DNA from 2 places in the Collinsella sp. TM04-29 genome. Region 2 is predicted to be linked to the other one. Evidence: riboswitches for the same ligand, from Rfam matches in the RefSeq annotation. Region 2 holds a riboswitch; the other holds the start of a gene.
The links. A riboswitch is a leader RNA that binds a small molecule or an ion and turns the genes downstream of it on or off. The one in region 2 is predicted to bind thiamine pyrophosphate.
Positions count from the first base shown of each region.

Region 1 (4,049 bases), on a different contig from region 2:
TGTCCTCGATGGCGGCGTTGTTGAGCGCCACGCCCAGCTCGCTCACCCTTTGCAGGTCAACCGGGCTCATGCCAGTCTTGGACACAAAGTCGGTATCGCAATAGATGCCCCAGGTGCAGTCATCAAACTGGATGTTGCGGCAACCCGCTGCGTACAGGTCGGCGATCACCGTGCGATAAGCGGCTGCAATTGCGTCGGCAAGTTCCTCATCGGTCTTATAGACAGCGCGCAGGCTCTCCTGCTGGCCATCGCAGCGGTCGAGCGTAACCTCCGAGAACGTCTGGATCGGCGCCGGAATGGTCTGGCGTGCAACGTGGCCCTCCCCCTCGAGTGCCTTGACAAACTTAAAGTGCTCGACGAAGGGGTGGTTCTCGCCGCTGATGGGGCCGGTCACCACGGCGGTGTCAGCCGTGGTCTCCTCGTCGTGGAACATATAGCCCGTACGCGAGGTGCGGCGTTCAATGCCGTTGAGCCCCCACATAAAGTCGAGGTGCCAGTAACTGCGACGAAACTCGCCATCGGTAATCACTTGCAGGCCAGCGGCCTTTTGCTTGTCCACCAGTTCGCGAATAGCCTCATCCTCGACAGCCTTAAGCCCCTCGGCATCAAGCGTGCCTGCCGCATAGGCAGCGCGGGCATCCTTTACGGCCTGCGGACGAAGAAAGCTGCCGACGATATCAGCGCGAAACGGCGCGTTCGGTTGAATTGAAGTGCTCATAGATATCTCCCTTTGCATTGGTTGCTTTACTGGAACAGAGTATGAGCGCTCATATAGCCATCGTAAAATATACGTTTATAACAGTTTGATATAGATGCTTCCTATATCAGTTGGGACTGCCATGAAGAGATTTGACCTGTGCAGGACGCAGCAGTCTAGATATGCTGACGGATCGCGTCGATATAGGCTTGACCGTAGCGCGTAAGCGTCGTGTTCTTGCGCGTGATGATGCCGATCTCCATGTACTCATCCACATCGAGCGGAATCGAGATAATGCCGGGGCCGTTGAGCTCGTGGCTGATCACGCCCGAGCATACCGTGTAGCCGTTGAGGCCCATGGCCAGGTTGAACAGCGTCGCACGGTCGCGCACGCGGATATTCTTGCGACGCTCAAACGTCGAGGTCAGCTCCTCGGAATAGTAAAACGAGTTGTAACTGCCCTGCTCGTAGGACAGGAACGGGTAGTCTTCCAAGTCCTCGAGCGTCACGCTGGAGCGGGCCGCCAGCGGATGGTCGGCACAGACGAAGACATGCGGCGTGGCGCAGAAAAGCCCCTCGAATACGAGCTCGTTGGCCGCCAGCATGCGCTCGATAACCTCGCGGTTATGCTCGGATAAGTACAGGATGCCCAGTTCGCTTTTCATATGCGCGACGTCCTCGATAATCTCGTGAGTCTGCTCCTCGCGCAGGGTAAAGTCATAGCGCGCGGCATCGAACTCACGGATCACATCGACAAACGCGTTGACGGCAAAGGAATAATGCTGGCAGCTCACACTAAAGTGCGGCACCTGCTCGGACGCGCCCTTGTACTTGCCTTCGAGCAGATCCGCCTGATCGAGCACCTGGCGCGCGTAGCCCAAGAAGGTCTCGCCCTCCTCGGACACAATGACACCCTTGTTGGTGCGCTCAAAGATGTGCACACCCATCTCGTTTTCGAGATCGCGGATCGACGCGGTAATCGAAGGCTGCGACACAAAGAGCCGGCGCGAGGCCTCGGTGATGCTGCCGCATTCGGCAACTTTGACGACATACCTGAGCTGTTGAAGCTTCATGATGGCCTCCCTAGACGTCCGCGAAACCCGAACCCGCCGCATCTGCCTGACGCATAAACGACGGCATCTCCCCCGTCGCGGCGCAGGCGGCAATCTGATGCAGAGCCCCGGCAACCGCATCGTCTGCCGCAGCGCCGATATGCCAGCGCGCGGCAGCCGTGACGGCCTCGTTGGCATTGGCGACTGCAACGGAGTTGGGGACGGCACCGATCATGGGCAGGTCGTTATCGGAATCGCCAAATACGGCCACCTCGTCGGACGTCAGGTCCAAAGCGCGCGCCAGCTCCAGCGCAGCGCAACCCTTGTCCCAACCTGCTGGAAGAATGTCGAACAGGCGCACACGATTGTTGGGAAACACGAGCGAGAGTTCCGGCACCTCAGCGGCAACGCGCTCGCGTAGCTCCGCGAGCTCCTCACGCGAACGAGCACTCCAGATATTCGCCTTGAACACCGACGCGTCATCGACGACAGGACGGCACGGGGCCTCTTCGCCCTTGAGCCATGCGTTGCCGCCCGACTCCATGGCGCGGCGCACGCGCTCGGGGTCGCTCGTCACACAATAGGCATCGTTGCCCCAAAAGTCATCACCCAGGCCGTAGACCTTCAGATACGTATCGTCGGTCTCTTGCTCCAAGTAGTCAGCCAAGCGCATAAGGGCGGCGTTGTCGGTCGCATGCGAGGCTACCACCTCGCCGTCCACAAACATGACCTGGCCGTTGCAGAACGCGCCGGTCGAGAAGCACTCGGCGCGATTGCGGAACATCCAGCCCATCGCGGAGGGTTGGCGACCCGAAACCGGGCCAAAGTGCAGACCCGCCGCCTGCATGGCATGAATGCCCTCGATGGCGTAGTCGCTGGCGCCGTCATGCCCGGCTGGAATCAGCGTATCGTCCATATCGGTCAGCACAAGTTTAATCATAAGGCCCCCTCGGTCATTCTTAATCCCGTCTATTGTACCGACCTGCCAAAAAGAGACAGGTTTATATTGGCAGGTTTTATCTGGGAAAACGCAGCGCCCCTGTTGCCACCTGCCAAAATAAACCTGTCCCTTTTTGGCAGGTGCGCTAGTATAGGGAACAACAGATTCGATGCGGGAGTGCCGGCGGTGCAAACCACAAGGCTGAGAGGGCATGGGGCCCAATCCTTTGAACCTGTCAGTTAATGCTGGCGTAGGGAGCATGCCGCCTTTGCAGGGGCGCTGTCTATGCACAGCGCCCCTTTTCTATGCCAAGGAGGCATGTGCAGTGATTGATTCGGAACAGCTTAAGCAAAATGTGGTCAAGGCCGTGGAAGAGATTCGCGCCACCAATCCGATGGCCGGCTCCATCACCAACACGGTGACGATCGACTTTGTCGCCAACGCACAGCTCGCCGTGGGCGGTTCGGCCGCCATGGTTTATCTACCAGACGAGGGCGAGGCACTCGTTGCCGGCGGCGGCGCCATCTATCTCAATATGGGCACGCTCTTCCCCATCTACGAGCAGACGATTCCCCGCGCGGCCAAGGCGGCACACCACGCCGGCAAGCCCTGGGTGCTCGATCCGGTGGGCCTGGGCATCGGTAGCCTGCGCACCCAGCTGGTAAACGAGCTCAAGCAGTACAAGCCCGCCATCGTACGCGGCAACGCCTCCGAGATCATCGCGCTCGCCGGCCTGTGGGGTCTTGGGGGCGAGGCAGCCGATCTGAGCCGCGTGCGCGGTGTCGATACCACCGACACGGTCGATGCCGCCCGCGATGCCGCCGTAGCGCTCGCCCGCTACACTGGCGGCGCCGTGGTGGTCTCGGGCGAAGTCGACCTGATTACCGACGGCACGACCGTAGCCAAATCCCACGGCGGCAGCCCGCTCATGTCAAAGATTACCGGCTGCGGTTGCTCGCAGGGCGGCGTGCTAGCCGTGTACGCCTGCGCTGCCGATCCGTTTACGGCAGCCGTCTGCGGCACCGCCGTCTACAACGTAGCCGGCACGCGTGCCGCCGCTGTCGCCGATGCCCCGGCAAGCTTTAAGGTCGCCTTTATCGACGAGCTCTACCGCGCAACCGCCCAGGACATCGCCGATAACCGACTCGAGCTCGAGGAGGCATAAGCCATGTCCGAGCCCGCAACCAACGCCGGCATGAACACGCTCGTCGCCGTGGCCATCGCCCCGTGTGGCACCGGCGATGAACTGTCCGCCGAGGTCGCTGAGGTCGTGCGCGTCATTCGCGAGAGCGGCCTTCCCAACCGCACCACCTCGATGTTCACCGAGATCGAGGGCGACTGGGACGAGGTCATGCAGGTC
Region 1 is NZ_QSPW01000004.1:85,546-89,594, forward strand. It holds gene DXD39_RS08210 (5-methyltetrahydropteroyltriglutamate--homocysteine S-methyltransferase) at 1-718, opposite strand, end outside; gene DXD39_RS08215 (LysR family transcriptional regulator) at 874-1,770, opposite strand; gene DXD39_RS08220 (HAD-IIB family hydrolase) at 1,781-2,689, opposite strand; TPP riboswitch at 2,853-2,963, shown strand; gene thiM (hydroxyethylthiazole kinase) at 3,015-3,854, shown strand; gene DXD39_RS08230 (thiamine-binding protein) at 3,858-4,049, shown strand, end outside.
Region 1: it holds a riboswitch for thiamine pyrophosphate, as region 2 does, so the genes downstream of both, thiM (hydroxyethylthiazole kinase) here and thiC (phosphomethylpyrimidine synthase ThiC) in region 2, are expected to answer to the same signal.

Region 2 (4,049 bases):
ACGCCCCGGCCCTTTGCTCGACCGCTATCTAAAATCAAACCGTCGCAACATCCGATGATTTTTCGCGTTTGCACGATTTTCATCGAATGTTGCGACGGTTTTTGGTGCAAGGTAGCCTGTCTCTTTTTGGCAGGTTACTGGCTATTTAGTACTGCCACATGTGGTTGACAGGGCCGGAGCCTTTGCCCATGTTCAGGCCGGCGGCCAGAGCGCCTGTCAGGTATGCCTTGCCGGCGTTGACGGCATCGGCAAGATCCATGCCCTGGGCCAGCGCGCAGGCGATGGCGGACGAAAGCGTGCAGCCGGTGCCGTGTGTGTTGTCGGTCTCGATGCGCTTGTGGCGGAACCACGTGGTGAGCGGATCGCCCAGATGGTTGCCCTCGTCATCGAGTGGCGCGGGTTCGGCCAATACATCGTTGGCCTCGTTGACAAGATGCCCACCCTTAACGAGGGATGCGCAACCAAAGCGGCGGGTGAGGAGCATGGCAGCATTTTGCTGTGTGCGCTCGGAGTCGACCTCGTAGTCAAGCAGGGCCATGGCCTCGGGAATATTGGGCGTGATGACGGTTGCAAGTGGGAACAGGCGGCGGGTGAGCGCCTCGGCGGCATCTTCGGCAATCAGCCGTGCGCCCGAGGTGGCTACCATGACGGGGTCGACGACCACGTTTGTCGCGTTCCGGGCGCTCAGGCGGTCGGCGATAACCTCGATAATCTCGGCAGAGGAAACCATGCCGATCTTGACGGCGCTGGGGCGGATATCGTCAAATACGGCGTCGATCTGCGCAGCGACGATATCAGGGGAGATATTCTGCACGGCGGTGACACCGAGCGTGTTTTGTGCGGTGATGGCGGTGATGGCCGTCTCGGCATACAGGCGGTGCGCCGTGATGGTCTTGATGTCGGCCTGAATGCCGGCGCCACCGCTGGAATCGGATCCTGCGATGGACAGGACGGCAGGTACCTTACTGCGATCCATGTTTGCTCCCTTGTTCGGTCGGAATCAAATGGGTCTTTAAGCCAGCATTATAAAGATGCCCGGGCCGACTCTATGTCGAACCCGGGCGGGCGATGCAATCTTTACGCAAATGTAAGCAAATGTTCACACGTCAACAACGGTCGACGTCGCGGTGCTTCCAAAAGCAATCGTGGCGACGAGTTAGTCCTCCATGCCGAGGTCGATTGTCGTGCCCTCGAACACCTTGTTGACAGTGCGGACGGCGCACATCTTGCCGCACATGGTGCAGGTTCCCTCAGTGGCGGCGGGGGATTCCTCGTAGCGCTTCTTGCCGGTGACCGGGTCGAGGGCGCACTTCCACATGGCGTCCCAGTCGAGCTTGCGGCGTGCCTGGCCCATCTTGTCGTCCATGTCACGGGCGTGCGGTACCTTCTTGGCGATGTCGGCGGCGTGTGCGGCAATCTTGGTGGCCATGAGGCCATCGAGCACGTCCTGGGCGTTAGGCAGGCATAGGTGCTCTGCCGGTGTCACGTAGCACAGGAAGTCGGCGCCGGAACTGGCGGAGATGGCGCCACCAATGGCGGCGGTGATGTGGTCGTAGCCTACGCCGATATCGGTCACCAGCGGCCCCAGCACATAGAACGGGGCGTTGTGGCACAGGCGCTTCTGCAGCTTCATGTTGGCTGCGATCTCGTCGAGCGCCATGTGACCCGGGCCTTCGACCATAACCTGGACGCCGGCGGCCCAGGCGCGCTTGCACAGCTTGCCCAGCTCGATCATCTCGGCGGTCTCGGTTGCGTCGTTGGAGTCGTAGAGACAACCCGGGCGGCAGGAGTCGCCGAGCGAGATCGTCACGTCGTATTCGTGGCAGATCTCGAGCACCTCGTCGTAGAACTCGTAGAAGGGGTTCTCGTTACCGGTGACCTCCATCCAACCAAACAGCAGCGAGCCGCCGCGGCTGACGATGTTCATGAGGCGGCCAGTCTCCTTAAAGGTCTTGATGACCGACTTGTTGATGCCGCAGTGGATGGTCATAAAGTCCACGCCGTCCTCGGCGTGCGCGCGCACGACCTCGAGCAGGTCGTCCTTGGTCAGCTTGACCAGCGGCTTTTCCATGTAGCCGATGGCGTCGTACATCGGCACCGTGCCCACCATGAGCGGCGTCTCGTCGATGAGCTGCTGGCGGAACTGGCGCGTCTTGCCCGAGTTGGAGAGGTCCATGATGGCGTCGGCGCCAAAGTCCTCGGCGATCTTGACCTTCTTCCACTCCTCGGCGGCATCGGCCTTATCGCCCGAGATGCCCAGGTTGACGTTGACCTTGGTGGAAAGGCCCTCGCCGACGCCAAAGGCGCGCATGCCCTTTTTGATATGCACGATGTTGGCGGGGATGGCGATGCGGCCGTCGGCCACGCGCTCGCGGATGTACTCGGGGTCGCGATGCTCGCGCTCGGCGACTTCTTTCATCTGCGGCGTGATTTGCCCGGCGCGGGCGAAGTCGATTTGCGTGACGAGCTTGGGCTCGGTCTGTGTGCTCATTGGCACGGCTCCCTTCGTTGGCATTACCCATATCAGGTTTGCGGGTCAGGGCGGGCGCGCCCAATCTCAGCCTGCCGTCTTGTCCTGCAAGCTCCCCGTTATGTCATGGGCTCAAGTATAGCCTGAATGGGTACGATTGGGCCAACGAGCATGTCCGTGGGGAGGCGAACATGGAAGACAAGCATCTATATCGAGAGACACAATGGGATGTATCGGCCGAGGAAAGCCGTGCGCACCATGGCCTTGTCGCGATTGGTTTTGCGGTGCTTGCCGTGCTGGTGATTGCCTTTTGTATCTGGACGCTTGGCGGTCGCGGCGGCGCTGCATGGGAGTTCGAGGCTGATGATAGTCTACCGATTATGACGATGAGGAGTACTGGCGGTAATGCCAATACGCTCGCCGTTCCGGGCGATTATTGGTATCCGCGCGACGAGTTTGTGCAATTGCAACTGAGTGGCGGATCCATTCCGGGCGAAGAAATCGAACGCGTGACGTTTGATGCGACGCTCAAAACGCTGACGGTCGAGCTCAAAGATCAAGGGGATGTGCCCACGACGATGGATATCGCGCTGACGGAATGGCGCCTGGAGCCCCCGTCGGGCGTCAAAGTATCCGACGTAGAGCACGTTAAGATTACCTACCAAGATGGCTCGACGAGCGAGATTGCAAAGGCCGACGGCTTGGCGGAGTAACGGGGTGTTTGGAAACGGCGGGTCTATTGTGCCTGCGCGTTCATGAAAACCAGGGTGTTTTTGTCTGAAAGCTCGGGGATGTGCCGATAGCCGATGTTGAATGCGGTAAGTTCGCTTGCATCCTCGAGCTTGTTTTCTGCCATCCACCGCACCATGGAGCCGCGCGCCTTTTTGCTGGCGGTCGACCGTTGGATGGGCTTGCCGTTGCGGATACCCTCGCCAAAGAGGCATGTGACGGCCGTGGCGTCGCCCGCGAGGTGGGGCAGAACGGCTTTGGCATACTCTACGCTGGCGAGGTTGACGATCGTGGTGTTTGAACCTGCCGGGGCGATAGCCCGTGCGAGCTTGTCGCCCCAAAACGCGTAGAGGTCTCGGGTATCGTCGACGGCAAGCTTTGCGCCCATCTCCAGCCGATACGGTTCGACGGCATGAAAGGGGCGAACGCACCCGTAGAGGCCGGAGAGGATCCATAGATGGTCTTGCAGCCATGTGAGCTGCGCGGAATCCATCACCTCGGGCGCCATGCTCTGGTACTGAATGCCGTGATAGGACATGATGGCAGGGGAGATGCGGCGGGCGAGTGCGGGATTGTCGAGATCGCCGTTATTCAGGATGGGCCGGAACTCATGCAGGGTGTTGAGGCAAGGCCCCAGCAGTTTGTCACTCACGTTCCATAGCGCCTGCAGGCTGTCGCTGCCTTCATTCCGCTCGATATCTAGCAGTGCGCGGTGGAGGCGAGCCGTCTCGCGCGCAAAGGGTGGAATGCCCAGGACTTCAAAAGCATCTTGGGCCGCGCGCATCTGCTTGGCGGGCGAAATGACGACCTGCAGCATGGACTCTCCTCTGCCAAAAAGGAAGTTGCGGTG
Region 2 is NZ_QSPW01000001.1:1,194,061-1,198,109, reverse strand. It holds gene thiD (bifunctional hydroxymethylpyrimidine kinase/phosphomethylpyrimidine kinase) at 146-976, opposite strand; gene thiC (phosphomethylpyrimidine synthase ThiC) at 1,157-2,491, opposite strand; TPP riboswitch at 2,483-2,599, opposite strand; gene DXD39_RS05400 (hypothetical protein) at 2,662-3,183, shown strand; gene DXD39_RS05395 (YaaA family protein) at 3,207-4,016, opposite strand.